2 regions of the Acidovorax lacteus genome follow, and region 1 is predicted to be linked to the other one. Evidence: predicted binding sites of a transcription regulator. Region 1 holds the regulator's gene; the other holds the start of a gene.
The links. The regulator FNR, encoded in region 1, switches genes on or off when oxygen is low (the NO sensors DNR and NnrR bind a similar motif). The targets are predictions, from matches to a motif close to TTGATNNNNATCAA.
Positions count from the first base shown of each region.

Region 2: a site for FNR is predicted at 7,620-7,633, ahead of ABD866_RS00170 (TraR/DksA family transcriptional regulator). Genes of this name have one in related genera too.

Region 1 is NZ_BAABEX010000030.1:68,405-82,616, forward strand. It holds gene ABD866_RS15210 (sulfite exporter TauE/SafE family protein) at 1-133, opposite strand, end outside; gene hemN (oxygen-independent coproporphyrinogen III oxidase) at 217-1,599, opposite strand; gene fnr (fumarate/nitrate reduction transcriptional regulator Fnr) at 1,791-2,513, shown strand; gene ABD866_RS15225 (hypothetical protein) at 2,894-3,187, opposite strand; gene ABD866_RS15230 (FixH family protein) at 3,277-3,549, opposite strand; gene ccoG (cytochrome c oxidase accessory protein CcoG) at 3,617-5,062, opposite strand; gene ccoP (cytochrome-c oxidase, cbb3-type subunit III) at 5,145-6,059, opposite strand; gene ABD866_RS15245 (cbb3-type cytochrome oxidase subunit 3) at 6,087-6,224, opposite strand; gene ccoO (cytochrome-c oxidase, cbb3-type subunit II) at 6,236-6,865, opposite strand; gene ccoN (cytochrome-c oxidase, cbb3-type subunit I) at 6,882-8,321, opposite strand; gene ccoS (cbb3-type cytochrome oxidase assembly protein CcoS) at 8,386-8,523, opposite strand; gene ABD866_RS15265 (heavy metal translocating P-type ATPase) at 8,523-11,003, opposite strand; gene ABD866_RS15270 (universal stress protein) at 11,108-11,551, shown strand; gene ABD866_RS15275 (malonate--CoA ligase) at 11,679-13,265, opposite strand; gene ABD866_RS15280 (enoyl-CoA hydratase/isomerase family protein) at 13,314-14,096, opposite strand; gene ABD866_RS15285 (Bug family tripartite tricarboxylate transporter substrate binding protein) at 14,133-14,212, opposite strand, start outside.
Region 2 is NZ_BAABEX010000001.1:19,601-33,812, reverse strand. It holds gene ABD866_RS00210 (FIST signal transduction protein) at 1-586, opposite strand, end outside; gene ABD866_RS00205 (PhaM family polyhydroxyalkanoate granule multifunctional regulatory protein) at 618-1,439, opposite strand; gene ABD866_RS00200 (copper chaperone PCu(A)C) at 1,598-2,161, opposite strand; gene ABD866_RS00195 (YcnI family copper-binding membrane protein) at 2,297-2,857, opposite strand; gene ABD866_RS00190 (TonB-dependent receptor) at 2,887-5,286, opposite strand; gene ABD866_RS00185 (DUF2946 family protein) at 5,463-5,819, opposite strand; gene ABD866_RS00180 (glutathione S-transferase family protein) at 5,965-6,621, shown strand; gene ABD866_RS00175 (enoyl-CoA hydratase/isomerase family protein) at 6,656-7,534, opposite strand; gene ABD866_RS00170 (TraR/DksA family transcriptional regulator) at 7,724-8,098, shown strand; gene ABD866_RS00165 (hypothetical protein) at 8,148-8,522, shown strand; gene ABD866_RS00160 (VOC family protein) at 8,603-9,016, shown strand; gene ABD866_RS00155 (Rrf2 family transcriptional regulator) at 9,060-9,572, opposite strand; gene fahA (fumarylacetoacetase) at 9,826-11,157, opposite strand; gene ABD866_RS00145 (VOC family protein) at 11,167-11,703, opposite strand; gene ABD866_RS00140 (MarR family winged helix-turn-helix transcriptional regulator) at 11,760-12,233, opposite strand; tRNA gene ABD866_RS00135 (tRNA-Met) at 13,339-13,415, opposite strand; gene rplQ (50S ribosomal protein L17) at 13,434-13,835, opposite strand; gene ABD866_RS00125 (DNA-directed RNA polymerase subunit alpha) at 13,922-14,212, opposite strand, start outside.

The DNA.
Region 1 (14,212 bases):
TCTGCAGACCACTGGCCGCTTGCGGTGGTGTCGCCTGCACGACGGTGCTGCACGGTGCCGAACACATGACCAGGCAGTGGGCTCCCCCCAGCACGCCCATGACCCACGCGCTCATGATCAGCGCGGTACTCATAAGCAAGCCTCCAGCCACAACGGAGACCACTCCCGCTGACCGAAGAAAGGCTGTGCAGGCGACATGCTGCGGGTCCGATGCCGTCAGATGATGCGAGAGAACCGCGCGCGGTTGCGGTCCGCCTGCAAATACCGATCGAACACCATCGCCACGCCGCGCACAAAGAACCACCCCATGGCGGTCACCTCGATGCCATCGTCCCGGACCGTGACCAAGCCCTGCCCGGCCATGTCTTCCATCTGGCCCATTTCAGCACCAAAGTACTGGCGGAAATCGATCAACCAGGCCTGCTCCAGTGGCTCGAAGAGCACCTCGCCCTGGCACATCAGCGACATGATCACCGCGCGGCGCAGCATGTCGTCGCGGGTGAGCGCCAAACCGCGCACGATGGGCAGCCGGCCCTGGTCGAGAAAGTCGTAGTACTCCTCCAGGCTCTTGGCGTTCTGGCTGTAGGTGGCCCCCACGCGACCGATGGCCGAGACCCCAAGACCGATCAGGTCGCAATCGGGCTGTGTGCTGTAGCCCTGGAAGTTGCGGTGCAGGCGCCCCTGTCGCTTGGCCACCGCCAGGGCATCGGTTGGCAGGGCAAAGTGGTCCATGCCCACGTACACATACCCGGCGTCCATGAAAGCATCCAGCGAACGCGACAGCATGGAGATCTTGGCCCCGGCGGTGGGCAACTCGGCTGCGACGATGCGGCGCTGAGGCTTGAAGCGCTCTGGCAAGTGCGCGTAGGCATACAGCGCAATGCGGTCGGGCCGCAAGTGGGCCACCTGCGCCAGCGTACGGTCGAACGACTCAGGGGTCTGTCGCGGCAGCCCGTAGATGAGGTCCACATTGATCGACTCGAAGCCCAACGCGCGTGCCGAGGCCACCAGCTCAAACACCTGCTCTGCGGGCTGGATGCGGTGCACAGCCTTCTGCACCTCAGCGTCGAAATCCTGCACCCCAAAGCTCAGCCGGTTGAAGCCCAGCTCCGCCAGCACCGCAAGCCGTTCGGCTGTCACGGTGCGGGGATCGACCTCGATCGAATACTCACCGCCCGGGGCCAGCACAAAGCTGCGCTGCAGCATGGCCATGAGCTCGCGCAAGCCATCGTCAGACAAGAAGGTGGGCGTGCCGCCGCCCAAGTGCAGCTGACTGACCGTCTGCCCCGGGCCGCACCGCGCGGTGTGAAGGTCGATCTCTCGGCTCAGATACCGCAGGTAGGTGTCTGCGCGGTCATGGTGCTTGGTGATGATCTTGTTGCAGGCGCAGTAGTAGCACAGCGACTCGCAAAACGGGATGTGCACATACAGCGACAACGGCATCGCCTTGGTGGTGGTGCCCAGACGGCGCTGGTCCAGCGCCAGTACGTAGTCGTCCTGACCGAAGGCTTCAACGAAACGATCGGCCGTAGGATAAGAGGTATAGCGAGGCCCTGGCACATCGAAACGGCGCAGCAGTTCGGGCGTTACAGCGGTCATGTGGAAATATCCTTGCGTGCTTTTGCACTGTGCCTTAGCCTTCGAGGCATGTCCTTGACATGAATCAAGCGATCTGCCGGTAGCTGCGGCGAGAATTTGCCTTACATCAGCTGCAGGCTCGCTCCTCGGAGAATGTCTGTGACGGCCTGCCGATCGAAGGTACAGGCGTTGCCATCTTTTTTTCAGAGTCCATGAATCCGCTCACCATCAAAGTCGCCTGTTCCAACTGCAACCTGCGTGAGTTGTGCATGCCGGTGGGGCTGAACGAGCAGCAATTGCAGCGCATTGATGACATCGTGGCGATCCGGCGCAAGGTCAAACGCGGCGGCACCCTGTTTCGCAACGGTGAGGCCTTTACCTCGCTGTACGCGATTCGCACGGGTTTCTTCAAGACCTGCGTGGCCACGGAGGACGGACGCGACCAGGTGACAGGCTTTCAGATGGCTGGCGAGATCATCGGTCTGGACGGCATCGTGAACGACCACCACACCTGCGACGCGGTGGCATTGGAAGACGCCGAAGTCTGCGTGATGCCGTTCGATCGGATCGAGGACCTGTCGCGCGAAGTGACGGCACTGCAGCACCACGTGCACAAGATCATGAGCCGCGAGATCGTGCGCGAGCACGGCGTGATGCTGCTGCTGGGCAGCATGCGGGCTGAAGAGCGGCTGGCGGCGTTTCTGCTTAACCTGGTGCAGCGCCTGCACGCGCGCGGGTTTTCGCAGTCTGAACTGGTGCTGCGCATGACGCGCGAAGAGATTGGCAGCTACCTCGGGCTCAAGCTCGAAACCGTGAGCCGTACGTTCTCGAAGTTCGTCGAGGAAGGCATCGTCGAAGTCAAGCAGCGGCATGTGCGCATCCTCGATACCGATGCGCTCAAGCGCATCGTGAACAGCCAGCAGACCTGCCACTGAAGGCGGCTCTCCCGCTGCCAGCGCTGGCCTGTGGCACGGCCCGCCGTGCCGGCAGATCCACCCCGGCACCCCTGTGAACCAGGCGGCTTGCGGTCGGCCGATGCGCCTGTGCAGCAGCCCCACCGGTGCATCACCGAACGCAACCGGCAAAAACGCGCACCGCACCCACGCCCACGGCCCTTGCGTAGGCTGCTTGCGCTGTCTGGTGCGATTTCGGCCCCTCGTGCTTATTTGACAAGCACGAGCAGCTCCTGAATTGATAGCAAACCAAAAACCTGGCACCGCCCGGCCCGCAGCGCGCGGTGCATCCACCGCAACGCAGCGGCTGCGTGGAGCACGGTGCCACGCCGTTGCGGGCACCCGCGCGCGACCGTTGCGGCTCAGGAACAGGATGCGCCCTTGCGGCAGTCGTCCGGCCGCTGGTCCTGCGGCACCGGACACCGGTTGACTTCAAACGGAGAGAGCGACAGCAGCGTGGTCAGCGCGCTGGAGGCCATGGCGATGGCCCAGAACACAAAAAAGGCCACGGTGTAGACGCCCTCGCGTGACAGGGGCACCGGCTGCCCAAACCAGTGAAGATCTTGCGGATCGACCATCGCGAAGACCAGTATTTCCAGCACGCCCGCCATGAGAAAGGCTGGCCATGCAATCCACATCCAGCGCTGAGTCCACATCGTCTGTCTCCTTGCGGCCATTCGGCCGTTCTGCTGTGAGGAAGATGCCCGGCCTCCCACGCGGGGCGCCACAGGCCTGGCCCGCAATGTCAGCGAGGCTGGTCCTCAGGCGGCGTGGCCGCATGGTTGCGGCCCTTCATGGCGGGCGCGAGGCTCTTCTCGGGATGGGCCAGCGTCTGGTTGATTTCCACACCGCGGCGGTAGTAATCCTCGGCAATCACCGGATCGGGGCGGCTCAGCGCCAGCCACAAGGTGACGAAACCCGCAACGATGACGATGGCCGGTCCGGCGATCAACATCCAGACATGGCCAAACTTCCACCACGGTGCGGCACGGGGTGCCAGGTTCTGGGAAGAGGACATTTCGATACTCCTTACAAATTCTCAAACAGCTGCTGTGAGCCGAGGCCCTGCGGCAGCACCACGCGCCTCATCGGGGCACCAGAAAGACCGATTTCTCGATCACCTTGTGGCCGTCGGTCAGTCCGCGCACCTCCAATTGCACCGGGTGCGAGCCGGATGGCGCCGATCCATACGGAATCTGCAGACGCAAGGCCACCCAACGCGACTCGGCCGGCCCCACCTCGACGTCGCCGTCCGACAGAGCCTCCAGCCCGTCCAGTCCTGTCGCAGAGATGTGGTAGCGCTGCGTGGTCTCGGTGGCGTTCATGATCTGCAGCCGGTACACGTTTTCCAGTTTGCCGCCCGCCACGATGCGCGACAAGGCCGCGCGGTCCCGCACCACGTCCACCTTGAGCGGGGTGCGCATGACCAGGCTGGTCAACATGGCCACGCACAGTGCCAGCAGCAGCGCCGAATACACCAGCACGCGCGGGCGCAGCACCCGGCGCAGCATTTGCGACTGTGTCCAGTGCTGGGCCACGCCGTTCTGCGTGGCATAGCGGATCAGCCCGCGCGGGTACTTCATCTTGTCCATCACAGTGTCGCAGGCGTCCACACACAAGCCGCAGCCGATGCACTCGTACTGCAGCCCCTTGCGGATGTCGATGCCCACCGGGCACACCTGCACGCACAGCGCACAGTCGATGCAGTCGCCCAAGCCCTTGGCCTTGTGGTCGGTGTCCTTCTTGCGTGGCCCGCGCGGCTCGCCCCGTTCGGGGTCGTAGCTCACGATCAATGTGTCCTTGTCGAACATCGCGCTCTGAAAGCGCGCGTACGGGCACATGTATTTGCAGACCTGCTCGCGCATGTAGCCCGCATTGCCGTAGGTGGCAAAGCCATAGAACAGCACCCAGAAGATCTGCCAGCTGCCTTGCAGGGCCAGCAGCTCGCCGCCGAGCTGGCGGATGGGGACGAAGTAGCCCACAAAGGTGAAGCCCGTCCACAGCGCCACCGAGATCCAGGCCAGTTGCTTGAGCGTCTTCTTGCGGATCTTCTCGGCCGTCCATGGGCCGTTGTCCAAGCGCAGCCGGGTGCTGCGATCGCCCTCGATCTTGTGCTCCAGCCACATGAAGATCTCGGTGTAGACCGTCTGCGGACAGGTGAAGCCGCACCACAGCCGCCCGGCCACGGTGGTGAACAGAAACAGCGACAGGGCCGAGATGATGAGCAGACCCGTCAGGTAGATGAAGTCCTGCGGATACAGCACCAGGCCGAAGATATAGAAGCGTCGCGCCCCCAGATCGAACAGCACCATCTGCCGCTCGCCCCACTGCAGCCACGGCAGGCCGTAAAACACGAGCTGCGTGAGGAACACCATGCCCCAGCGCCAGCGCGAGAACAGCCCGCTGATAGAGCGCGGGTAGATCTTCTTCTGGGCTTCGTACAGGGAGATGACCTCGACCTGCGAAGACGCATCAGGCTCCGCGGGGGTGATCGGAATGACCTTGCGAGGCTGGCCGTCAGTGGGCTGCATGGTGGCTCATCTTCAATAACGTGGGGGGCCCCAAGGCCCCGGAGAACGCGTGGCGACGCCCCCGCGCCGCCACAGCGCAAGCTCAGCGCGCAGCGCCGGCCTTGTTCGACAAACCCCAGACGTAGGACGTGAGCACGCCAATCTGGGCTTCCGTCAGCTTCTCGGCCTGCGCAGGCATTTCATTGACCTTGCCGTTGGTGACGATGGCGGCGATGGCCGCCTCGCCCCAGCCGTGCAGCCAGATGTCGTCGGTGAGGTTGGGCGCGCCCATGGCGGTCATGCCCTTGCCGTCGGCACCGTGGCAGGCTGCGCAGGCGGCAAACTTGGGCTTGCCCAGCGATGCGCGCAGCGAGTCGTGGGGGCTGCCCGACAGGCTCAGCACATAGTGCGCGACGTTGCGAACGTCTTCCGGCGTGCCCACGGCCGCGGCCATCGGGGGCATGTTGCCCACGCGGCCCTTTTCCAGGGTCTCACGGATCTTCTCCGGTGCGCCGCCGTGCAGCCAGTCCTTGTCGGTCAGGTTCGGAAAGCCCTTGCTGCCCCGCGCGTCGGAGCCGTGGCACTGCGCGCAGTTGTTCATGTACAGGCGCTCGCCAATCGCCATAGCCTGCGGGTCACGGGCCAGGTCCTCGGGCTTCATCGAAGCAAAGCGCGCATACAGGGGTTCGAGCTCCGCCTTGGCCTTGGCCACTTCGGCGTCGTACGCCGCCTGCTGCGACCAGCCGAGCTTGCCGGCAAAGGCGCCCAGACCGGGGTAGGCGGCCAGGTAGGCCAAGCCAAACACGACGGTGATGACGAACAGCCACACCCACCAGCGCGGCAGGGGGTTGTTCATTTCGACCAGGTCCTCGTCCCAGACATGGCCCGTGGTGTTGTCGCTGGTGGAGATAACCTTCTTGCGGCCGGCCATCCACAACAGCACCAGACAGGCGACGATGCCGATCACGGTGAGCGCTGCGACGTAAACCGACCAGAAATTGCTGGTGAAGTCACTCATGGGTAATTCTCGTTCTGGTGGTGATCGTCATTCCTGCTCGAAAGGCAGCTTGGCTGCCTCATCAAAGCGGCCCCGGTTGCTGCCCAGGTAGGCCCAGACGCAGATACCGATGAAGACGGCCAGGCTGGCCAGCGTTGCGACGATGCGCATGGTGGTGATATCCATTGCGAACCTCCTTACTTGAGCGCACGGCCCATGACCTGCAGGTACGCAATCAGCGCGTCCATTTCGGTCTTGCCCTTGACTTCCTCGGCCGCAGCGGTGATCTGGGCGTCGGTGTAGGGCACGCCCACGGTGCGCAAGGCCTTCATGCGGGGCGCCACGTCGGCCGGATTGACCGTAGCCTTCTCAAGCCACGGGTAGGCCGGCATGTTGGACTCGGGCACCACATCGCGCGGATTGATCAGGTGCACGCGGTGCCATTCGTCGCTGTACTTGCCCCCCACGCGGTGCAGGTCAGGGCCCGTGCGCTTGCTGCCCCATTGGAAGGGGTGGTCGTACACGAACTCACCAGCCACCGAGTAGTGGCCGTAGCGCAGCGTCTCGGCGCGGAACGGGCGGATCATCTGCGAGTGGCAGTTGTAGCAACCCTCGCGGATGTAGACGTCGCGGCCTACCAGTTGCAGCGCGCTGTACGGCTGCACGCCCTTCACCGGCTCGGTGGTGGACTTCTGGAAGAACAGCGGCACGATCTCGACCAGCCCACCGACCGCGATGACCAGCAGGATCAGCACGATCATCAGGAAGTTGTTGGTCTCGACCTTCTCGTGGCTGAAGCCTTTGGAGGCGGTGTTGTTTTCGGACATGTGAAGCTCCTCAGACTCAGGCGTGGGCCGCATTGACGGCGGGAATGGCCACCTTGACCGACCGGCCCGAAATCGCGGTCAGCCAGACGTTCCAGGCCATCACGAGCATGCCGCCCAGGTACAGCAGGCCACCGGCCACGCGGATCACGTAGAACGGGTACGAAGCCTTGACGCTTTCCACGAAGGTGTAGGTCAGCGTGCCGTCGGCATTCACTGCACGCCACATCAGGCCCTGCATCACACCGGCAATCCACATCGCGGCGATGTAGAGCACGATGCCGATCGTGGCCATCCAGAAGTGCACCTCGATCGCCTTGATGGAGTGCATCTTTTCGCGGCCAAACAGGCGCGGCACCAGGTAGTACAGCGATCCCATGGAGATCAGGCCCACCCAACCCAGCGCACCCGAGTGCACGTGGCCCACGGTCCAGTCGGTGTAGTGGCTCAGCGCGTTGACGGTCTTGATGGACATCATCGGGCCCTCGAACGTGGACATGCCGTAGAACGACAGCGACACGATCAGGAAGCGCAGGATGGGGTCGTCGCGCAGCTTGTGCCAGGCACCCGACAGGGTCATGATCCCGTTGATCATCCCGCCCCAGCTGGGAGCCAGCAGGATCAGCGAGAACACCATGCCCACCGATTGCGTCCAGTCGGGCAGCGCGGTGTAGTGCAGGTGGTGGGGGCCGGCCCACATGTAGGTGAAGATCAGCGCCCAGAAGTGCACGATCGACAGGCGATACGAGTACACCGGACGGCCAGCCTGCTTGGGGATGAAGTAGTACATCATCCCGAGGAAGCCCGCGGTGAGGAAGAAGCCCACGGCATTGTGGCCGTACCACCACTGCACCATCGCATCTTGCACCCCGGCGTACGCCGAGTAGCTCTTCATCAGACCAGCAGGCACGGCCGCACTGTTGACCAGGTGCAGGATCGCCACGGCCAGAATGAACGCTCCGAAGAACCAGTTGGCCACGTAGATGTGCTTGACCTTGCGGATGCCCACCGTGCCGAAGAACACGATGGCATAGGCCACCCACACCAGCGTGATCAGGATGTCGATGGGCCACTCCAGCTCGGCGTATTCCTTGCCCGAGGTGTAGCCCAGCGGCAGGCTGATGGCCGCGGCCAGAATCACGAGTTGCCAGCCCCAGAAGGTGAAGGCCGCCAGAGGGCCCGCAAACAGGCGCACCTGGCAGGTGCGCTGCACCACGTAGTAGCTGGTGGCAAACAACGCGCAGCCGCCGAAGGCGAAGATCACCGCGTTGGTGTGCAGCGGACGCAGGCGCCCGTAGCTCAGCCATGGGATACCGAAGTTGAGCTCAGGCCAGGCCAGCTGGGCGGCGATGAAAACGCCCACCAGCATGCCAACCACCCCCCACACGACGGCCATGATAGAAAACTGCCGCACGACCGAGTCGTTGTAGTGCGCAGCGCTTGTTTTTGGAGAATCCATCGGGCACCTCTTTTGATAGCGGTGAAAGTTTCAATCAGTGACTGCCTGGGGGCATTGACGAAAGTCAACTGTCCCGAAGAATGCGTTCGCCCTCTTGCTCGATGCTCTCGAACTGGCCGTGGTACACCGCCCACCACAGGCCTGCGAGGATCAAGAGCACGAGAATTACGGACAGCGGAATCAGCAGGTACAGGATGTCCATCAGGCGGCCTCCACAGTGGGTGAAACAGACGACGAAGGCGCGGCCGCAACCGGCAGCGCAGCAGCGACAGAAGATGTGGGATCGGGCAGTGCACGCGCCAGCCGCGCAGCGTTGAGCACCACGAGCAGCGAGCTCAGCGCCATGCCCAGGCCCGCCAGCCACGCGGGCATCCAACCGGCCACGGCCAGGGGCACACTGAGCGCGTTGTAGGCCGCAGCCCACCAGAGGTTCTGGCGCACGATGGCCAGCGTGCGGCGCGCCAGCAGCAGGGTCTGCGCCACCAGCTCTAGCCGGTCGCCCAGCACCACGAAATCAGACCGTGCCTGCGCCAGCGGCACAGAGCGGCCAAACGCAAACGACACATGCGCGCCTGCGAGCACGGGCCCGTCGTTCAGGCCGTCGCCCACCATGGCGACCTGGTGCCCCTGCTCCTGCAGCGCCTGCAGCAGCGCCAGCTTGCCCTTGGGCGTGCATTCGCCCTGGGCCTGCGCAATGCCCGCCTGCTGCGCCACGCGCTGCACCGCGTCGCGGCGGTCGCCCGAAAGCATCTGCACCGCCACGCCGGCAGCCTGCAACTGCTGCACGGTGCGCACGGCGTCCTCGCGCAGGTCCTCGGTCAACTCAAACACCGCGAGCGTTTGCACCGCGCCATCGGCAGACTCGGCCGACAACACGGCCTGCAGCCCCTGCGCCAGGGGTGCAGACACGCGCGCATGGCGGGCCGAACCCAGGCGCAGGCACCAGCGGCCAGGCAGACCCGGAGCGTTGTAGACCCAGGCCGAGAGGCCCAGCCCTGCGTGCTCCTCGGCGTCTTGCACCGGCACATCGGGCGGCAGCACCGCACCTTCGGCCACCGCCTGCTGTGCCAGCGCGCGCGAGACCGGGTGCATGGAGCGGCGCGCCAGCACCTCGGCCAGGGCCAGCACCTGCGCCCGGCTGTGGCCCGCTGCAGGCTGCACCGTGCGCAGCGCCATGCCGTCGCGCGTAAGCGTGCCGGTTTTGTCAAACACCACCGTGTCCACCGACGCCAGGGCTTCGAGCCCCTGCAACTGCCGCACCAGCACGCCCTGGCGCGCCAGCGTGCCCGCGGCTGTGAGCATGGCCACGGGGGTGGCCAGCGACAGCGCGCACGGGCAGGTGACGATGAGCACGGCCACCGCCACCATCAGGGCATGGCCCGGGTCGGTGGGCCACCACCAGGCTGCGGCCAGTCCGGCGGCCACCAGCACCGCGACCAGAAACGGCCGCGCAATGCGGTCGGCCAGGCGCGCAAGGCGCGGCTTTTGCGACGAGGCGCTTTCCATCAACGCCACGATCTGCGCGAAGCGCGTGGCGGCGCCCACGCCTTCCACCACCACATCCACCGGCGCCTGCAGGTTGTAGCTGCCGGCCGTCACGGTGCTGCCTTGCGGCCGGGCCACGGGGGTCGATTCGCCGGTGAGCAGTGCCTCGTCGGCGTGGGTGCTGCCCTGCACGATGCGCCCGTCGGCCGGAAACGCCTCGGACGGCAGCACGCGGATGGTGTCGCCCACGGCCAGGCGGCGGGTGGCCACGCGCGCAAAGTCGCCTTGCGTGGCGTCCCAGCGGAGCACGCTGTCGGGCAGGCGGTTCATCACGGCTTCCAGCGCGCCGGCCGTGCGGTCGCGCAGGCGCAGCTCCAGCCAGCGGCCGGTGAGCAGGAAGAACACGAACATCGTGAGCGAGTCGTAGTACACCTCGCGCCCGAAGATGCCGTCGGGTTCAAAAGTGCCGATGGTGCTCACCACAAAGGTGATGGCCATGCCCAGCGCCACCGGCAGATCCATGCTCACGCGGCGCAGCCGCAGGTCGGTGAGCGCGCTCGTGAAAAACGGCCCGCAGGCAAAGAACACCACGGGCAGCGAGATCACCCACGAGGCCCAGCGCAGCAGCGTCTCCATCTCCTGCGTCAGGTCGCCCGGCTGGGCCACGTACGCCGGCCATGCGTACATCATGACCTGCATCATGCAAAAGCCAGCCACCAGCCAGCGCCACAGCGCCTTGCGGCTCTCGCGCAGGCGCTGCTCGCGTGCAAAGGCATCCATGGCAGGCAGCGCGCGGTAACCCGCGCGGCGCACCGCCTCCATCCAGGCCGAGGGCCGCACCTGCCCCGGCTGCCACACCACGCGCGCGCGGCGCGTGGCCGCGCTCACGTCGGCCTGCAGCACGCCGGGCACGGCGCGCAGCGCGTCTTCGATGGTGAGCGCGCAGGCTGCGCAGTGCATGCCATCCAGCACCACCTGCGAATCCCAGCAGCTGTCCTGCGGCGGCACCTGCGCATTGGCCGGCAGCGGCGTGCCCGCGGGCGTGCATTGGCGGCCGAAGCCGGTCCATTCCTGCGGATCGTCGAGCAGGGTGTGTGCAGCGGCGGGCTCTGTGGCGGACTCTGCCCCCGGCATGGCCCGGGGCAGGTCCTCTTCGGCTGGCGCAAGCGCCGGCCCACCGGGGGGAAGATTTGACATGCGGCAAGACTACCGCCCACCCCCGCCGGGCTCATTGACATGGATCAAGCCGCCCCGGCACCGCAGGCCTAAGCTGTGCCCATCAACACCCGAGGAGACCCTCCATGTACCAGCGCATCCTGATCGCCACCGACGGCTCCCCCCTGTCCGACAAGGCGGTGGAAAGCGGTCTGTCCCTTGCCAGCCTGTGCGGTGCCACCGTGGTGGCGCTCAAGGTTGTGCCCCGCTACCCGCGCAGCTACTTTGAAGGCGGCATGCCCGTGGACGCATCCGACATCAAGCGCATCGAAAAGCAATGGGGCGACGCCGCCCAGGCCATGGTCGATGCGGTGAAAGCACAAGGCGAAGCCCAGGGCCTGACCGTCAAGGCCGTGATCGCCAAGTCCGACTTGGTGGCCGAAGCGGTGATCTCGGCCGCCAAAAAGCACAAGTGCGACCTGATCGTGATGGCCTCGCACGGCCGCAAGGGCCTCAAGCGCCTGCTGCTGGGCAGCGAAACGCAGCACGTGCTCACGCATTCGCACATTCCGGTGCTGGTGCTACGTTGAGACATGCCCCCTGCCTAGGGGCGTTTTGAGCTGCTCGTGCTTTTAAATCAATCACGAGCAGCTATCAATTTAATAGCAAACCAATCCGCTGCCCGGGGCATTGCAGTGCGGACCCTACTGCAGGTCCTCAAGCCCCGTGCTTCGCAAACAACCCCTTGTACTGCTCCCGCAGCAGGTTCTTCTGCACCTTGCCCATGGTGTTGCGCGGCAGTTCGGCCACCACGAAGCACTGCTTGGGGATCTTGAAGTTGGCGAGTTGGGCCTTGAGCGTGGCGATGATCTGTGCTGCGTCGGGCTGTGCGCCGGGCTTGGCGATGACCACGGCCACGCCGACCTCGCCAAAGTCCGGGTGGGGCACGCCCACCACGGCGCTTTCGGCCACGCCGGGCAGTTCGTTGATGTACCCCTCGATCTCGGCCGGGTAGACGTTGTAGCCGCCGCTGATGATCAGGTCTTTGCTGCGGCCCACGATGCGCACGTAGCCGCGCTCGTCCATCAGGCCCACGTCGCCGGTCTTGAAGAAGCCGTCGGCGGTGAATTCTTCGGCCGTTTTCTCGGGCATGCGCCAGTAGCCCTTGAACACATTGGGCCCGCGCACCTGGATGCCGCCGATCTCGCCCACGGGCAGGGCCGCGCCGCCCTCGCCCACCACGCGCAAGTCCACCCCGGGCAGCGCAAAGCCCACGGTGCCGCCGCGGCGCTCGGCCTGCCCGCCGTGGCGTGCGTCGGCCGCGTAGGGGTTGGAGGTGAGCATGATGGTCTCGCTCATGCCATAGCGCTCGAGGATGGTGTGGCCGGTGCGCTCCTGCCATTCCTTGAAGGTTTCGATGAGCAACGGGGCCGAGCCGGCGATGAACAGGCGCATGCTGCACACCGCCTCGCGCGTGAGGGTGGGCTCGGCCAGCATGCGCACATACAGCGTGGGCACGCCCATGAACACCGTGGCCCGCGGCATCGCGGCAATCACGGCCTTGGGGTCGAATTTGGCAAACCAGATCATCTTGCTGCCATTGAGCAGCGCGCCGTGGATGGCCACGAACAGCCCGTGCACGTGGAAGATGGGCAGCGCGTGGATGAGCACGTCCCCGCGGCCGTCCAGCCCGCCGGTGGCCGTCCACCCCCAGTAGGTTTTAAGCACCTGCGCATTGCTCAGCAGGTTGCCGTGCGTCAGCATCGCGCCCTTGCTGCGGCCCGTGGTGCCGCTGGTGTAGAGGATGGCGGCCAGGTCGTCGGCCGTGCGGGCCACGGGCGTGTGCGCGTCGGCCTGGTGGGCGGCGCGCTGCAGCAGGCTGCCCGTGCGGTCGTCGCCCAGCGTGAACACATGGCCCGTGCCCGCGGTAAAGGCGATCTTGCTCACCCAGCCGAAGTTGCCCGGGGTGCAGACCACCACGGCGGGCTCGGCGTTGCCGATGAAGTACTCAATCTCGGCGCTCTGGTAGGCCGTGTTGAGCGGCAAAAACACATAGCCCGCGCGCAGCGTGGCCAGGTACAGCATGAGCGCTTCGACGGACTTTTCGACCTGCACGGCGATGCGGCTGCCCTCGGGCAGGCGCAGCGATGCCAGCAGGTTGGCCATGCGGGCGCTGCCGCGGTCGAGGTCGCGCCAGGTGTAGTACAGCGGCTGGCCGTCGGCCGTGGTGGTTTCGACGGCAGTGGCCTCCAGGTCGGCCGGGAAGGCGGCGCGCAGGGCGTCAAACAGGTTGGCAGAAGACATGGCGGTTCAAGGTCGGAAGGAACAGAAAACGAATCGGGCAGCGCGGCGTCAGAACGCAGGCGGCCGCTTGGCCAGAAAGGCGGCAATGCCCTCGCGGTGCTCGGCGCTGGGCGCGTAAGCGTACGGGTCGGGCGGCGGCGGGCCGTCGGCCAGGCCCGCCAGGGCGCGCAACGTCTGCTTGTTGAGCCGGGCGGCCTGCGGGGCCAGCGCGGCGATGCGGCGGGCGCTGGCCAGGGCGGCCTGCAGCACGTCGGCGTCGGGCACCACGCGGCTCAAGAAGCCGCGCGCCAGCATCTCGTCGGCACTGAAGGTGGCGGCCTCAAGCAACATTTGCCGTGCCACCACCGGGCCTACGGCGCTGCCCACCAGGCGTGCCTCGCGCGGTGCCATCGGAAAGCCCAGCCGCGCAATGGGCGCGCCAAAGCGCGCGCCCTGCCCGGCCACGCGCAGGTCGCAGCAGCTTGCAATCTCCACCCCCGCGCCCATGCACGCGCCGTCGATGGCGGCCACCACGGGCACGTCGCAGCACAGCATGGCGTTGAGCCCGCCCCAGACGTCGCCTTCGTGAAAGTCGCGCAGCGTGGCCGGGTCGAAGCGGAAGCCCGGGTACTCCGAAATGTCGCCCCCGGCGCAGAACGCCCCGCCCTCGCCCGCCACCACGATGCAGCGCAGCGCCGCATCGGCCTGCAGCTGCTCGAACACGGCACGCAGTTGCCGCCACATGGCACGCGACATGGCGTTGAGCCGCCCGGTGTGGCGCAGGGTGACCTGCACCACGCCGGGCCCGGCCAGCGCGGCATCGAGCGCCTGGCACACCACTTCTGCGGTCATTGCATCCTTTCTGTGGGCCCGCAGGCCGCTTAACGGTCAGTCGAGCTTGGCACCCGAGGCCTTGACCACAGCCGCCCAGCGCTTGACCTCGCTCGACACAAACGCCGCAAACTGCG
Region 2 (14,212 bases), on a different contig from region 1:
CGCGCGCAAAGGCCACGCCCGACAGGCCGCCCGCAAACACGCCGCTGGCCGCGCCCTGCCCACGCAGGTTGCCGTTACCCGCCACCGCAAACTGCACGCTTGCGCCGCGGCTGGCGGCCAGGCCGCCAAACAGGTAGCCGGTGTCGGTGCGCGCGGCCATCTCGTCAATCAGCTCGGCCAGATCGGGCGTGTGTCCGTCGGCATGCAGCAGTGCCGTGTGCGCGGCAAAGCCGCCCGCGTGGGCAGCAGGCAGCGGAGACACCCCCGAGAACACGCGGTACTGGTGCGCGGGCACATCCAGCAGCAGCACCGACAGCGCGGGCTCGTCAAAGTATTCGGCGTTGTTGGCGCACACGCCCACGCCCACGGTGCCACTCCAGTCGGTCACCTCGGGCAGCTCGGCCGACAGGCTGTCGAGCACCGCGGCCGCTTCGGCGGCGTAGTGGTCGGTGATGTAGAGCAGACCCAGGCTGGGAGCGCTCGCGTACTGCGGCAGCGCCATCTGGGCGCGCAGTTGCGCCACCACCAGGGCCAGCGCCATGCGCCACTGCGGATGGGTGGCGTGGGCGCTCGGAAACAGTTTCATGCGTCAGGACTCCTGGCCGGGCGCGCGGCGCTCAGCCGCTGGTGCGCCGCCGCGGGGCAGCGGCCTTGCGCGGGGTGCTGGAGGCGGCTTTCTTGCGCGGCGCTGCCGGGGCCTTGGCTGCGGGCTTGGCGCTGGCGGCGGCCTTGGGCGCTTTGGCCGCCTTGGCCACGGCCTTGCCCGCAAACTGGCTGGCCATACCGGTGGCGGTCTTGAGGGCTTCTTTGGCCAGACCGGTGGCCATGTTGCGCGTGGTGTCGATGGCGGTCTGCCGCGCCGCGTCCTTCATGGCGCTGGCGGCAATCTGCTGGAACTGGCTGGTGAGCGAACCCCACCACTGCATCGGGTCCACCACCTGCGCGGGCTCGGCCTTGGCGGCTGTGCGGGACTTTTTGGCGGGGGTCTTCTTGGCAGGGGCCGCCTCGGGTTCGGCCTCGGTCTGGCCCATGCCAGTCACACGCGATGCCACGCCAGCCACGGCCTCGGCGGCGCTGCTGACGGTGTCGGCCGCCTTGTGCACGCCGCCGATCACGGCGTCGGCCGTCTTGAGCTTGAAGGCGTTGGCCACGTCGCCCATGCTGAAGTTCATGCCCTTGAGCGTGGCCAGGGTCATCTTCTGGACTTCCAGCGCCTGGATGGTGGCGGCCAGCGCGCGGGAGTTCTGCTCCAGCCAGAACTGCACGGCCTTGAGTTCTTCGATGCGCTTTTCCAGCTCTTCGACGTTGATGGTGGGGGCCACCCAGTGCGAGAGGTTCGGCAGTTGCGGAATGTTCTGGCTTGCGCCCTTGGCCAGGTTCTGCAAGAAGTCGAATCCGGGCACGAATTTGCCGAAACCGAAGGAGGATGTATCGCTCATGGTCGCTCCGCGAGGGGGGTGGCTGGGACGGTTCGCCACAGCTTACCCCAAGGCCGCGGGGGCGCGAAGCGGGCCAACCCTGCGCGGCATGCCCCGTCGCACGGCGCACCGCCGCAGCCCACCAGGACGCTTGCGGCGGTGGCGCGGGGCGAAGGCGATCAGTGGCGGTGCTTGTCCATCTGCGAGCCCGCGCCCGAATGGCCGTGCCCGTGGCCATGTCCGGCAGCAGCGCCGCCCGGCGCGGCGGTGAGCACCGGCACCTGCAGGGCCAGCGTGCTCTCAGCGCCCTTGGCGTCGCGCAGGCGCAGCGTCAGGGGCACGGTGCTGTCCTTGGCCAGCGGAGCCTTCAGGTCGAGCAGCATCACGTGGTAGCCGCCGGGCTTGAGTTCCACCGGCTTGCCTGCGGGCAACTCCAGCGCGGGGATGGCACGCATCTTCATCACGTCGCCTTCCATCTTCATCTCGTGCACTTCGGTCACACCGGCCACGGGCGACTGCGCGCCCACGAGCTGCGCGCCCTGCGGGGCCGTAATCTTCATGAATGCGCCGGTGCCTTTCTGGCCCTGCACGGTGGCGCGCACCCAGGCGCCTTCGACCTGGGCCACGGGGGCAGCGGCCGGGGCGGCGGTCTGGGCGATGGCCACCGACAGGCTGGCACTGGCGGCCAGCGCCAGCGCGGCGCGGGCGAGGATGCGGCGGGTCGGACGGGAAAGAGGGTTCATGGCAACAGGCTCCTGATCAACAACACAAACATGGGGGTGGCGGCCACCGGCGGCACCGGGCATGGCCCGATGGACCGCTCACGGGCCGCAGGGTTCAACGGAGATGGACGGGCGGTCTGCGCGCGGGGCTGGCCCTCAGTGGGCATGCCCACCGGCCGCGCCCGCGGGCATCACCTCCAGCGCCGCGGCGGGGGACTTCAGGTCGTGCAGCTTCTGGCCTGCGCGCGGCACCTCGGTCCAGTCGTGGCGGCCACTTTCGCAGACCTGGCGCACCGGCCAGTACAGCATGCCCGGCTGCGCGGGCGTGGTGGCCACGAGCACAAACTCGTCGTAGTGGGCATGGGCCAGCATGTCCTCGGGCGTGCGGGCGGTCCAGGTCACGCGCACCACGTCTTCGCGCACTTCGCGGCCATGGCTGGTGTACGGCTGGGCCAGCGGCGCGCGGTCGATGCGCAGCGTCCAGCCCGGCTTGGGCATGGGGCGCGCACCGCGCATGCCCGCCGGAATGTCCACCGACACTTCACGCGTGGGCGAGCCGCTGCAGCCGTGGCCGACCTTGAAGGTGGCCTTGTAGCTGCTGGCCGCCGGGGCCACCTGGTATTCGAGCACCACGTGGGCATGGGCAGTACCAAAACCGGCCAGAGCCGAGCAAAGTAGAGCACAAGCAGCTACGTTTTTGATAGCAAAAGAAGGCATGGATAGGTCTTTCTCGAATCGTGTGGGCGTTACAGATCCACCTTCAGCTCGGCCATGTAGGTGCGTTGCGGGTAGGGGTGGAAGTTCCAGAACTGGTAGTTGTTCAGGTTGTCGATGCCCACGGCGGCACTGACCTGCCGTGTGATCTGGTAGCGCACGCGCACATCGGTGGTGAAGTAGCGGCTCGCGCCCTGGTAGGCAAAACCGTTCACGTCGGTGTTGTCGAGCGTGCTGTACTGCCGACCGCTGTAGCGTGCGCCCAGGGTGTACGACCATTTGTCGTCGGGCCGGTAGGTGGCCACGGCAGTGGCGCGCCACTCGGGGATGCGCGGCTGCCATTTGCCCACGCTGGCGGGGAACTTGTCGTTCTTCGTGATCTTGGAGTCCGTCCAGGTCAGGCTGCCCCCCAGCTCCAGGCCGCGCACAAAAACGTTGGCGGCCTGGTACGACAGCTCAATGCCCTTGGTGCGGATGGCGTCCACGTTCTGCACGTTGGTCACGTTGGGAGTGACGAGCACATTGGTCTGCGAGTACAGCGCATCTTGGGTGCGCTCGAAAAACGCCGTCAGGCGCAGCAAGCCATTGCCCAGGTCGCGCTCGGCGGTCAGCTCGGTGGTCCAGCTCTTTTCGGGCTTCAGGTTGGGGTCGTTGTTGATGAGCGTGCCGTTGGCGTTGATGCCGCCCTGGTACAGCTCGGACACCGTGGGCATGCGCACGGCACGGCCGGTGGAGGCCTTGAGCACCCACAGGTCGCTGGCCTGGTAGGCCACCGCCGCCTTGGGCGAGAGATACGTCTCGTTGCGCTCGCCGTGGTTCACCGTGGTGGTGGCGTTGGCCGTCTGGCCGTTGCTGGCGCTCCAGCGCTCGGCGCGGGCGCCCAGCACCGCCTTCCACTTCGGCGCGATCTTCCAGGTGTCTTGCGCCCACAGGCCCAGCAGTTGGGTATCGCCGCTGAAGGCCTGGTTGCGGGCACCGGCACCACCGCTGATCCAGTTCGTCGTGGCGTTCTCGATGGTGCGCAGCCGGTAGCTGTCGCGCTGCAGACCAAAGTCCACAATGTGCGCGCCCTGCAGGCCATCGGGGCGCCAGGTGCCCTTGACGGCCAGGGTGTTCCAGCCCGTGCCCTTGTTGTTGACGATGCGCCCGGCCCCACCATTGAGCGCCGCCGGCAGTGCCACGGTGGCGGCGCGCAGGGTGTCGGTCTGGTAGTCGTACAGGCTGGCGGCCACTTCCCAATCGAACACGCCCTTGGTATGGCTCTTGACCGACAGCCCGTGCATGAAGTGCGTGATGTCTTCATTGGAGACGTTGAAGTCGCTGGGCGCGAGCGTGAACGAGCGGCCGTTGATGTTCACGGTGCCGCTGTAAACGGCATTGCCATTCGCATCGCGCAGGTAGCTGGTGGGCCGCCCTTCGGATTGGTTGTGCCACCAGCCCAGGGTGTAGGCGGCCCGCACCGTGGGCGAGACGTCGTAGGCGATCTTGGCCTTGATGTGGTCTTGCTGCGTGCGGTACTGCGTGGCGGTGCCCAGCAAGTACCAAGGCTGGTTGCTGCGGTTGGGCTGCAGCACCGCTCCCGTGACCGGCGTGCCCGCGCTGCCCAGCGCACCCGCCGACACCAGGCGGGTCGGAAAGACCATCGGCTGGCCCTCGCTGTCGGTCTTCTGGAAGTTCAGGAACCACGACCAGTCCCCCGAACGGTTGCCCACCGAGGTGCTGATCTGGTGGCCGCCGTAGGTGGCCTGGGTGTTGTAGAGATCAAAGGGCTGGTGCTGCACGCTGACCTTGCCGTGCGCCTCGAACTGCGTGGGCATGCGCGTGACGTAGTCCACCACCGCGCCCACCGAATTGCCCGCATACGCGGCCGAGAACGGGCCGTAGAGCACGTCCACGCGCTCGATCTCTTCGGGCGTGACGAGCATCCAGCGCGGCGCATTGGTGGGGCCGTTGCCCAGGTAGTTGGAGAGCAGGATGCCGTCGGCAAACACCATGGACCGCGCCGGGTTGCCCGTGCCCGAGGCGCGGGTGGACAGCACGGCGTGGTTGTAGTCGCCGATGTAGCGCTTGCGCACCAGCAGGCTGGGCAGGTACTTGAGCGCGTCCTCGCTGTCGGTGGCGTTAATGGCGTGCGTGATCTGCTCGCGCGTCACACCCTCGATGGTGGTGGGGATCTGCGTGGGCAGCGAGGTGGGCCGCCCGCCGCTGACGGTGACCATGCCCAGTTCGCGCACCGGGGCGGTGGCGGCTTCAGGCGCAGAGGCCGGAGCGGTGTCGGCTGCGCCCGCGGCAGTGCCGGAGGGGGAGGTGACGGTGGCCGCGGCCGCCGGGGTAGCGGCCTGGGCGATCTCGGTCGCCAGGGTCTGGGCGGCGGCCGGAATGGCGGCCAGCGCTGCGCAGGCCGCAGCCAGGGAAAGGGGTTTCAGGTGCATGGGCACTCCTCAGGGTGCGGGTGCTGCGGCGTACGCCAGGCCCGGCCCGGTGCCTGCGGCGCTGCGCCACGGGCTTCGGCACGGCCTGCGCAGGGCGCAGCGTCGCGAAATCCACATCAAAACAGCCGCTCGTGCCGATATATCAAGCACGAGCAGCTATCAAATCAATAGCAGATTTAGAGGAACGATGGTGGCCCGCGCGGCGGCAGCGGCGCACCGATGCGCCCGGCAATGTGCGCTGCGGCAATCGTGCCCAGCGCATGGGCCAGGGGGTGGGGCGGCGGCACGGCCGCCACGGTGGCGGGCGGCGGTGCGCCCAGGTGCACGCACAGCGGGCAGTCCAGCGTGTGGCTACCCAGTTCCTGCGCGCCATCGTCGGTCTTGACGATGAGCTTGATCGCGCCCGAGCCCGAGCAGACCAGCTCCATGGCCTGCGGATGCACAAGCGGCGAGGCCACGGCCACGCCCAGCGACAGCGCAAACCAGGCCAGCACCAGGCGGGCAAGGAAGCGGATTCGGGCAAGCGGCGGCATGGGGCGCGATTGTAGGGGCACCCGCGCAACGGCCGGTGCAGTGCGCTGGATGCCCCCGCGCAACGGGGGCCGTCATGCAGGTGACGGCTCCGCCCGCCCGGGGCACCTAGCATGCGCACACCCCATCCAACGAAGGAGACCCACCATGCTGACGCTCTGCGGCTTTTCGGCCAGCAATTACTACAACAAGGTCAAGCTGGCCCTGCTCGAGAAAGGCGTGCCCTTCGAGGAGCGCCAGGTCTGGACGGACGAAACCGACCTGGCCGCCTCGCCCCTGGGCAAGGTGCCCTACCTCATCACGCCCGAGGGGCCGCTGTGCGAATCGGCTGTGATGCTTGAATACATCGAGCAGGCCTACCCGCAGGTGCCGCTGCTGCCGCCTGCGCCGTACGCCGCGGCCAAGGTGCGCGAGCTGCACCTGTTCCTCGACCTGCACCTGGAGCTGGTGGCGCGCAACCTCTACCCGCAGGCGTTTTTTGGCGGCACGGTGAGCGAAGGCGTGCGCCAGAAGGTGGGCGCGCAGCTCGAAAAGAACGTGGCCGCGTTTGCACGCCTGGCCCGCTGGGACACGCCCTTCATCGCGGGCGAACAGTTCACGCTGGCCGACTGCGCGGCCATCACGCACCTGCCGCTGGTGGCCTCGGCCTCGCGCATCGTGTGCGGGCGCGACGTGCTGGCCGATCTGCCCGCTGCCGACTACCTGGCCCGCATGGCCCAGCGGCCGCTGGTGCAACGCATCCAGGCCGACCGCAAGGCGAGCCTGGCGCTGATGATGGCGCGCTACGCGCCCAAGAAAGACTGATGTAGCGGCTGCACGGCGTCGGCCTCAGCGCGCCTCAAAGCACATCAAAGCGCGGCGGCCGCTTCTCGCGCAGCGCAGCCACGCCCTCGCGCGCCTCGGGGTCGGCAAAGCCCAGGAATTCGAGCGCCAGCGAGGCCTCGAATACCGGCGCGGCCTGCAGCCACCACTGGTTGAGCGCGAGCTTGGTCGCACGGATCGCACCCTGCGCGCCCTCGGCCAGCCGGTCGGCCACGGCGTAGGCGCGCGGTAGCAGTTCGGCTTCGTCCACCGCCAGCGACACCAGGCCGATGCGCTCGGCCTCCTCGCCGGTCAGCGGTTCGCACAGCAGCAGGTGGTACTTGGCCTTGGCCATGCCACACAGCAGCGGCCACACCAGGGCCGCATGGTCGCCCGCCGCCACCCCCAGGCGCGTGTGGCCGTCCACAATGCGCGCCTGCCGCGCCGCCACCGACACATCGGCCAGCATCCCGGCCACCAGGCCCGCACCCACCGCCGGGCCGTGGATCGCCGAAACGATGGGCACCTCGCAATGCAGGAGCTGGTAGACCAGGTCGCGCGCCTCGCGGCACACGCGGCGTCGCGCCTGGGCATCGCGCGTGAGGTCTTCCACCATGGCCAGGTCGCCCCCGCCGGAAAAGCCCTGCCCCTCGCCACGCAGCACCACGGCGCGCACGCCCGGGTCGTCGGCCACGTCCCGCCAGATGTGGCACAGCTCGCGGTGACCCACATGCCCGGCCGTGGGCAGCTTGCCGTTGAGCGCCCGCATCTGCACATCGAGCACCCGGCCCTGCGGGCCACGGCGGCTGATGCGCAGCGTGGTGTAGGCCGCATAGCGCGCGTCCAGGGCGGCCCGCACTGCGGCGTCATTGGCGACCGGGCTGGAAGGCGGGCTGGAAGGGGCATCGGCGTTCATGGACAGGCTCCGAAGGGGCGTACGGCGTATCGCGTACGGCCATTCTGCGCACGGCGTGTGGGCTAGGCCCGCTCCGTTGCGACTCTTGAGCTACGTCAACGCCCACCCGGGGCTGCAGGCGGATGATGAAGCCATGGACCCGACGCTTCGGGTCCGCCGGAATCCCGCCCGATTGCACTGGAGCCCCCCATGGACCGCACCACCGCCGCCCCCTACGAACAGCAATTGCGCACGCAGCAGGCTGCGCTGCTCACCCAGATCGCCGCACAGCGCGGTGGCACCATCGGCCGCGCCGAGGCCGCTGCCGAGCACTTTGCCGGAGCCCAGGAATCGCAGGCGCAAATGCTCACCGCGCGCGATCTGGAATTCGCCATCGACGAGCACGAAACCGCGCACCTCACGCAGATCGACGCCGCGCTGCAGCGGATTGCCGCAGGCACCTATGGCGAATGCGTGGACTGCGGGGCCGACATTGCCCCCGCGCGCTTGCAGGCCACGCCCGAGGCGGCCCGCTGCCTGGGCTGCCAGGAAGCCGCCGAGCGCCCACACCTGCAGCACGCCTGATCGCACCAGGCCCGCTCCAACCCTGTATCAACCCACGAAAGAGAACCGTATGAGCACTTTCCACGCCGTGGTCTGGATGGACCATTCCGACGCCCACGTTCTGATGTTCGACCGCGAGCACGTCGAGTCCCAGCGCGTGCATTCGCGCAGCCACCACAAGCACCAGGGCAAGTCGGGCGACCACGCCGCGTTTTTTGGTGATGTGGCCAAGGCGCTGGCCGGCACGCACGAGGTGCTGCTGACCGGCCCGGGCCTGGCCCGCAACCAGTTCCGCGACTGGTGCGCAAGCCACCAGCCCGCTGTGGCCAAGACGGTGGTGGACTCTCTGCCCGCCGACCACCCGACCGACGCGCAGCTCGTGGCCATGGCACGCCAGTTCTTCCGCAAGTTCGACAACATGGCGGCCGACCCGTCCATGGCCTGACGCGCGAGCGCCTGTGGCCCTCAGGCGCGGGGAATGCCCCCAGCGCGCCGGGCCACGGCACGGCTGCTATGCTGGCCCGCATGCGCAGCCTGTTCCACCTGGCGTTCCACGTCACAGACCTCGAATCCACCCGCCGCTTCTACCGCGACGTGCTGGGCTGCACCGAAGGGCGCAGCACCGACACCTGGGTGGATTTCGACTTTTTCGGCCACCAGATCTCCGCCCACCTGGGCACACCGTTCCCCACGGCCGCCACCGGCCTGGTGGGAAATCACCGCGTTCCCATGCCGCACTTCGGCGCCATTCTGGAACTGCCGCAATGGCAGGCCCTGGCGCAACGTCTGCAGCACGCAGGCGTGGCGTTCGAGATGCCGCCGCAGGTCCGCTTCGCCGGCCAACCCGGAGAGCAGTGGACCATGTTCTTCCACGACCCCAGCGGCAACCCGATCGAGATCAAGGGCTTCGCGTCCCTGGCCCAGGTGTACGAGCATTGAGCGGGGTGTGGCGTGCGCTGCACGCCACCGCCCAGGGCTCGCCTTATTTGCGGGCCAGCGCCATCGAACCCAACGCGAACACCGAGTTCGGCACGCCCGGACGCAGGCGAACAGCGCGCGGCGCTGCCGTGGCCTGGGCTGGCTCTGGCGCTTCGGCCTGGCGCGCGCGGTGCTGCATCACCAGATCGTGCAGCGTGACCGACTGCAGGTATTCGATAGCGCGGGCGTGGAAGGCCGTCCACAGCTCGCCCGTGGCCTCGCGCGCGGCTGCGCGCTCGGTGCCCAGTTCGTCGCCGTTCAGCGTTTCCACAGCCAGCACGATGTCGGCGGCCGAGATCTGCGCGAGCGGGCGGGCCAGCGTGTATCCGCCGCCCGGGCCGCGCGTGCTCTCGATCAGACCGGCTTTGCGCAGGGCGCTGAACAGCTGCTCCAGGTACGACAGCGAGATGCGCTGGCGCGCGCTGATGGCCGACAGCGCGACGGGGCGCAGTTGCTGGTGCAGCGCCAGGTCCGTCATCGCAGAGACGGCCAACTGTCCTCGGGTGGTGATGCGCATGGTGCTTCCTTTCGGCGGTTCTTCTTCACGGAATCCCAGGCTTTGCAAGCCACGCCTGGGGGCATGGGCTCGACTGTAGGGCCGATGACGCTTCTATTTATTCGATTTATCGTCATCAACAATTCCGTTTTTTCGAAGTCTCACCACCTCAGGCGCACACGGAGCGCGTTCGACCTGGGCCATGCAGTGCGGCCTAGGGGCGGCGGCCGGCCTGCCCCCCCTCCCAGCGGGGCAGGCCCGCCGGGCCGTTCGCTCAAATGCTGCGCGCGGGCAGCACCTCACCCGCGCAGGCGCCAAAGCCAATGCGCGCGGCCCCCGAGCGCTCGCACCAACCGCGCAGCGTGACGCGGTCACCGTCTTCCAGGAACACGCGCTGCTCGCCGTCCGGCAGCTGCAGCGGCTGCTTGCCGCCCAGGGTGAGCTCAATCAGCGCCCCGGCTTGGTCCAGCGTGGGGCCCGACAGGGTGCCAGTGCCCAGCAGGTCGCCCGGCTGCAGGTTGCAGCCGTTGACGGTGTGGTGCGTCACCATCTGCGCGAGCGTCCAGTAGGCATGGCGGTAGCTGGTGCGGCAGATGGTCGCATCGGCCGCCCCAGCGCTGCGCATGCGCGGCGTGGACAGGTCCACCTGCAGCTGGATGTCGAACGCACCTGCGGCCCGGTTGTGGGCCGACTCCAGGTAGGGCAGCGGCTGCGGATGGTCCTGCGGCCGGTCCCAGGCCGTGCGGTAGGGCGCAAGCGCCTCCATCGTCACCACCCAGGGGGATACGGTGGTGGCAAAGTTCTTCGACAGGAAGGGGCCGAGCGGCTGGTATTCCCAGCCCTGCAGGTCCCGCGCCGACCAGTCATTCAGCAGGCACAGGCCAAACACATGGTCCTCGGCGGCGTCCAGCGGCACGGGCTCGCCCAGCGCGTTGCCGGCGCCGATGAACACGCCCAGCTCCAGCTCGATGTCGAGCCGTCGGCTCGCTCCGAACTGCGGCTGCGCCGAGCCCGGCGGCATGGATTGCCCCACCGGCCGCCGAAAGCTCTGGCCCGACACCACCACGCTGGAGGCGCGGCCGTGGTAGCCGATCGGCACCCACTGGTAGTTGGGCAGCAGCGGCTGGTCGGGTCGGAACTGGCGGCCGATGTTGGTCGCGTGGTGGATGGATGTGTAGAAGTCGGTGTAGTCGCCAATCCGGGCGGGCACGTCGTATTCGGCGTCGGCCTGGGGCACGAGATCGGCCGGGGTGACGGCCTGCTGGGCTGCGCCTTCGCGCAGGGCGTCGAACAGCGCGCGGCGCAGGGCCGATGCCGCTTCGGAGCCGAGCGCCATCAGCGCGTTGAGGCGGCTGTCGGCTGCCGCGGCCTGGAGCGCCTGCGCGGCGTTGCCATGCCAGGGCGCGCGTGCAGCCACGGCGCGCAAGTCCACAATCTGGTCGCCAATCGCCACGCCCAGCCGCCAGCGGGCGGCGTCCTCTCCACGGCGGCGAAACACCGCATAGGGCAGGTTCTGGATCGGAAAGTCGGTGCCTTCGGCCTGTGCCGACGCCACCCAGCTGCGTGCAGACGGATCGTGGGTCGCGTTCAGAGCAATGGTGTGCATGCGCGCTCCTCAGTGGTCCGCGCTGCCGTCGTGCATCCAGGCCGCATGCGTGGGCGCGCGGCGCGTGGCCGCCCATTCGTTGAGCATGTCCCACTTCACTTCGTCCAGGCGCGCATACATCTCAGGGGTGCCGCAGTCGGCGGCCAGCTCCAGGCGGTGTCCGTTGGGGTCGAAGAAATAGATGCTCTTGAAGATCGTGTGGTTGGTCGGGCCCACCACTTCGATGCCACTGGCCTCCAGACGCGCCTTGACTTCCAGCAAGCGATCGACCGAATCGACCTTGAGCGCCAAATGCTGCACCCAGGCTGGGGTGTTGCGGTCACGGTCCATGGGCGGCTGGCTCGGCAGCTCAAAGAACGCGAGGATGTTGCCCTGGCCTGCGTCGAGGAACACATGCATGTACGGATCGGGGGCCTTGGTCGAAGGCACCTCGTTCTCGGCGATGGCGAGCACGAACTTCATGTCGAGGTGCTTTTGGTACCACTCGACGGTTTCTTTGGCATCGCGGCAGCGGTACGCCACGTGGTGGATCTGCTGGATCAGCATGGGAGTCTCCTTGGGGGGTGAAGGATGGGTGCGGGGAATGGGGAAAGTCGGACGGGTCAACCCGGGTCGGTGGGCTGCTCTGGCGCTGCGCCCTGCGCGTGCGCAATCAGCCGGTCGAACATCTGGCTGAGCAGGCGCTGTTCATCGGCCGCGAGGCAGCCGAAGATGTCGGCATTGCGCTGCGCGACCACGGCCATGGTCTGGTCAAACAGCGCTTGCCCCGCAGCGGTCAGCGTGAGCACGACGCCCCGGCCGTCGTCTGGGCTGTCGCTTTTGCGTACCCAGCCCTGATCCACCAGAAACTGCGCGGCGCGGCTGGCCTGGCCTTTGTTGAGGTTGCCCATCTGCGCCAGCCGGTTGATCGACAAGGGCTGGAAGCTGCCGATCGTCGTCAGGCATCGCGCATCGCTGAGGGTGAGCCCGGTGGCATCCAGGTAAGCGCGCTGGCTTTGCAGGTCGGTGAGCTTGTGCAGCTGGTGCAGCCGGTAGGTGAGCATGCGCTCCAGCGGCGGCCTGGTGTGGATGGACATCAGCGCCCCCCTCGGTGCAGCAGCGCTCTGCGCTCCAAGCGATGCGGAGCACACCTGCCGACGGAATTGGTTGAAACGCGGGTATGGCCCGCGAGTAGTCGTCCCCGCAGGCGGGCGACGCGGCCTTCCGTGGCTGCGCAAGGGCCCGTGCCCAGGGATGGCCCACCGCGCGTCAGGGCGACACAAGCCCGCCAACTCGCCCGCACACGGCATTGCGCCTCGCGAGTCCAGGGTGGCGGCGACGGTTGTGGCGTGAAGTGCGACAAGGGTCTGCAAGGCATGGGGCGCTTGGAAGGATCTGAGCAGGGAGGTACAGCGGCAAAGACCGTCCACCGGCAGGCAGTTGGCGCGATGCGGCACGGGACGTAGGCCAAATTCTGGCCCATTTAGTTGCTAGCGCAACCAATGGTATTCCCTAGTGGTTGCGAACGCAACCTTTGAGTTCCATGGCCAAGTTGTCAGCGGCCAGTGACAGCGGGTGATTCAAGGCGGAGACGGTGGGCCACTCGACTGCCCGAATGCCGCGGCGGCGCGGGCTACCGAGCCTTGGACCCGTGGCGAAGGCTGCGCTCGGAGTCCATGGCAGCTGGTGCTGTGGCGGGTGATGAAGGCCCGTTCTTCCACGCTACAAGCCGAATAGGGACGGCATGGCCAATTTGAGTGTTTGTGCTTATCAGCGCGTCACTTCTTGCTACAAATAGCATAGCAACGCCTACCAAGACCATCGACTCAAAGGCCAGAGGGTATGCCGCCGAAACGTTGTCGACTCCAGCGGAGCGCAATGCCCTTCGCCACACGGGCTGCGCTTACACGGGGGCCGCTGTCCGGGTCGCCGCCGGCACGCGGCTGTGAAAGTGCATCGCTCCATCGCGCGCAGATGAAATCTGCCACTCGACGAAACCGCCTGGAGCTCCCGTTGGGAGCGCGGCCCTTGCGAGCGGAACGCAGGCGATCCTGATTTGGCGCCTGCACACCGCCGCCCCCAGGGCGCATAAGCACCTCACCATGCACCCCATGCAAGGGGACACGGAGGCGGCTCAACCAGGGCGATAGCAACAAAAAAGCCCGCTATAAGCGGGCTTTTGGGTCAGCATATGCTGAAATTTGGTTGCGCGAGAAGGATTTGAACCTCCGACCTTTGGGTTATGAGCCCAACGAGCTACCAGACTGCTCCATCGCGCGGTAGACGGAAATTATAGCTTATTTCGCAGCTTCTGCGCCAGCTTCAGCAGAAGTTTCTGCGGCCGGACGATCCACCAGCTCGACGAGCGCCATGGGGGCGTTGTCGCCCACGCGGAAGCCCATCTTCAGGATGCGCGTGTAACCACCCGGGCGGGTTGCGAAACGCGGGCCCAGGTCGTTGAACAGCTTGGTCACGCTGTCGCGGTCGCGCAGGCGGTTGAAAGCCAGACGGCGATTGGCCACCGAATCCACCTTGGCCAGGGTGATCATGGGCTCGATCACGCGGCGCAGTTCCTTGGCCTTGGGAACGGTGGTCTTGATGACCTCGTGCTCGATGAGCGAGTTCATCATGTTCTGCAGCATCGCGAGGCGGTGCGAGCTGGTGCGGTTCAGTTTGCGAAGGCCGTGTCCGTGGCGCATGGTGCTATTCCTTGAATGTTGTTGGTACGCGCAGCCGTGTCAGGTACTGCGCGTTGCACGGGTTGGAAAACTCTCGATTGTACTGCTCAGCGCTTGTCGAGGCCGGCCGGTGGCCAGTTCTCAAGCTTCATGCCCAGGGTCAGGCCGCGCGAAGCAAGCACTTCCTTGATCTCGTTGAGCGACTTGCGGCCCAGGTTCGGGGTCTTGAGCAGCTCGTTTTCGGTGCGCTGGATCAGGTCACCGATGTAGTAGATGTTCTCGGCCTTGAGGCAGTTGGCCGAGCGCACGGTGAGTTCGAGCTCGTCGACCGGGCGCAGCAGGATCGGGTCGAACGTGGCCGCACCGCGGGAGCCGCTGGGAGCGTCGAAAGCCGCGAG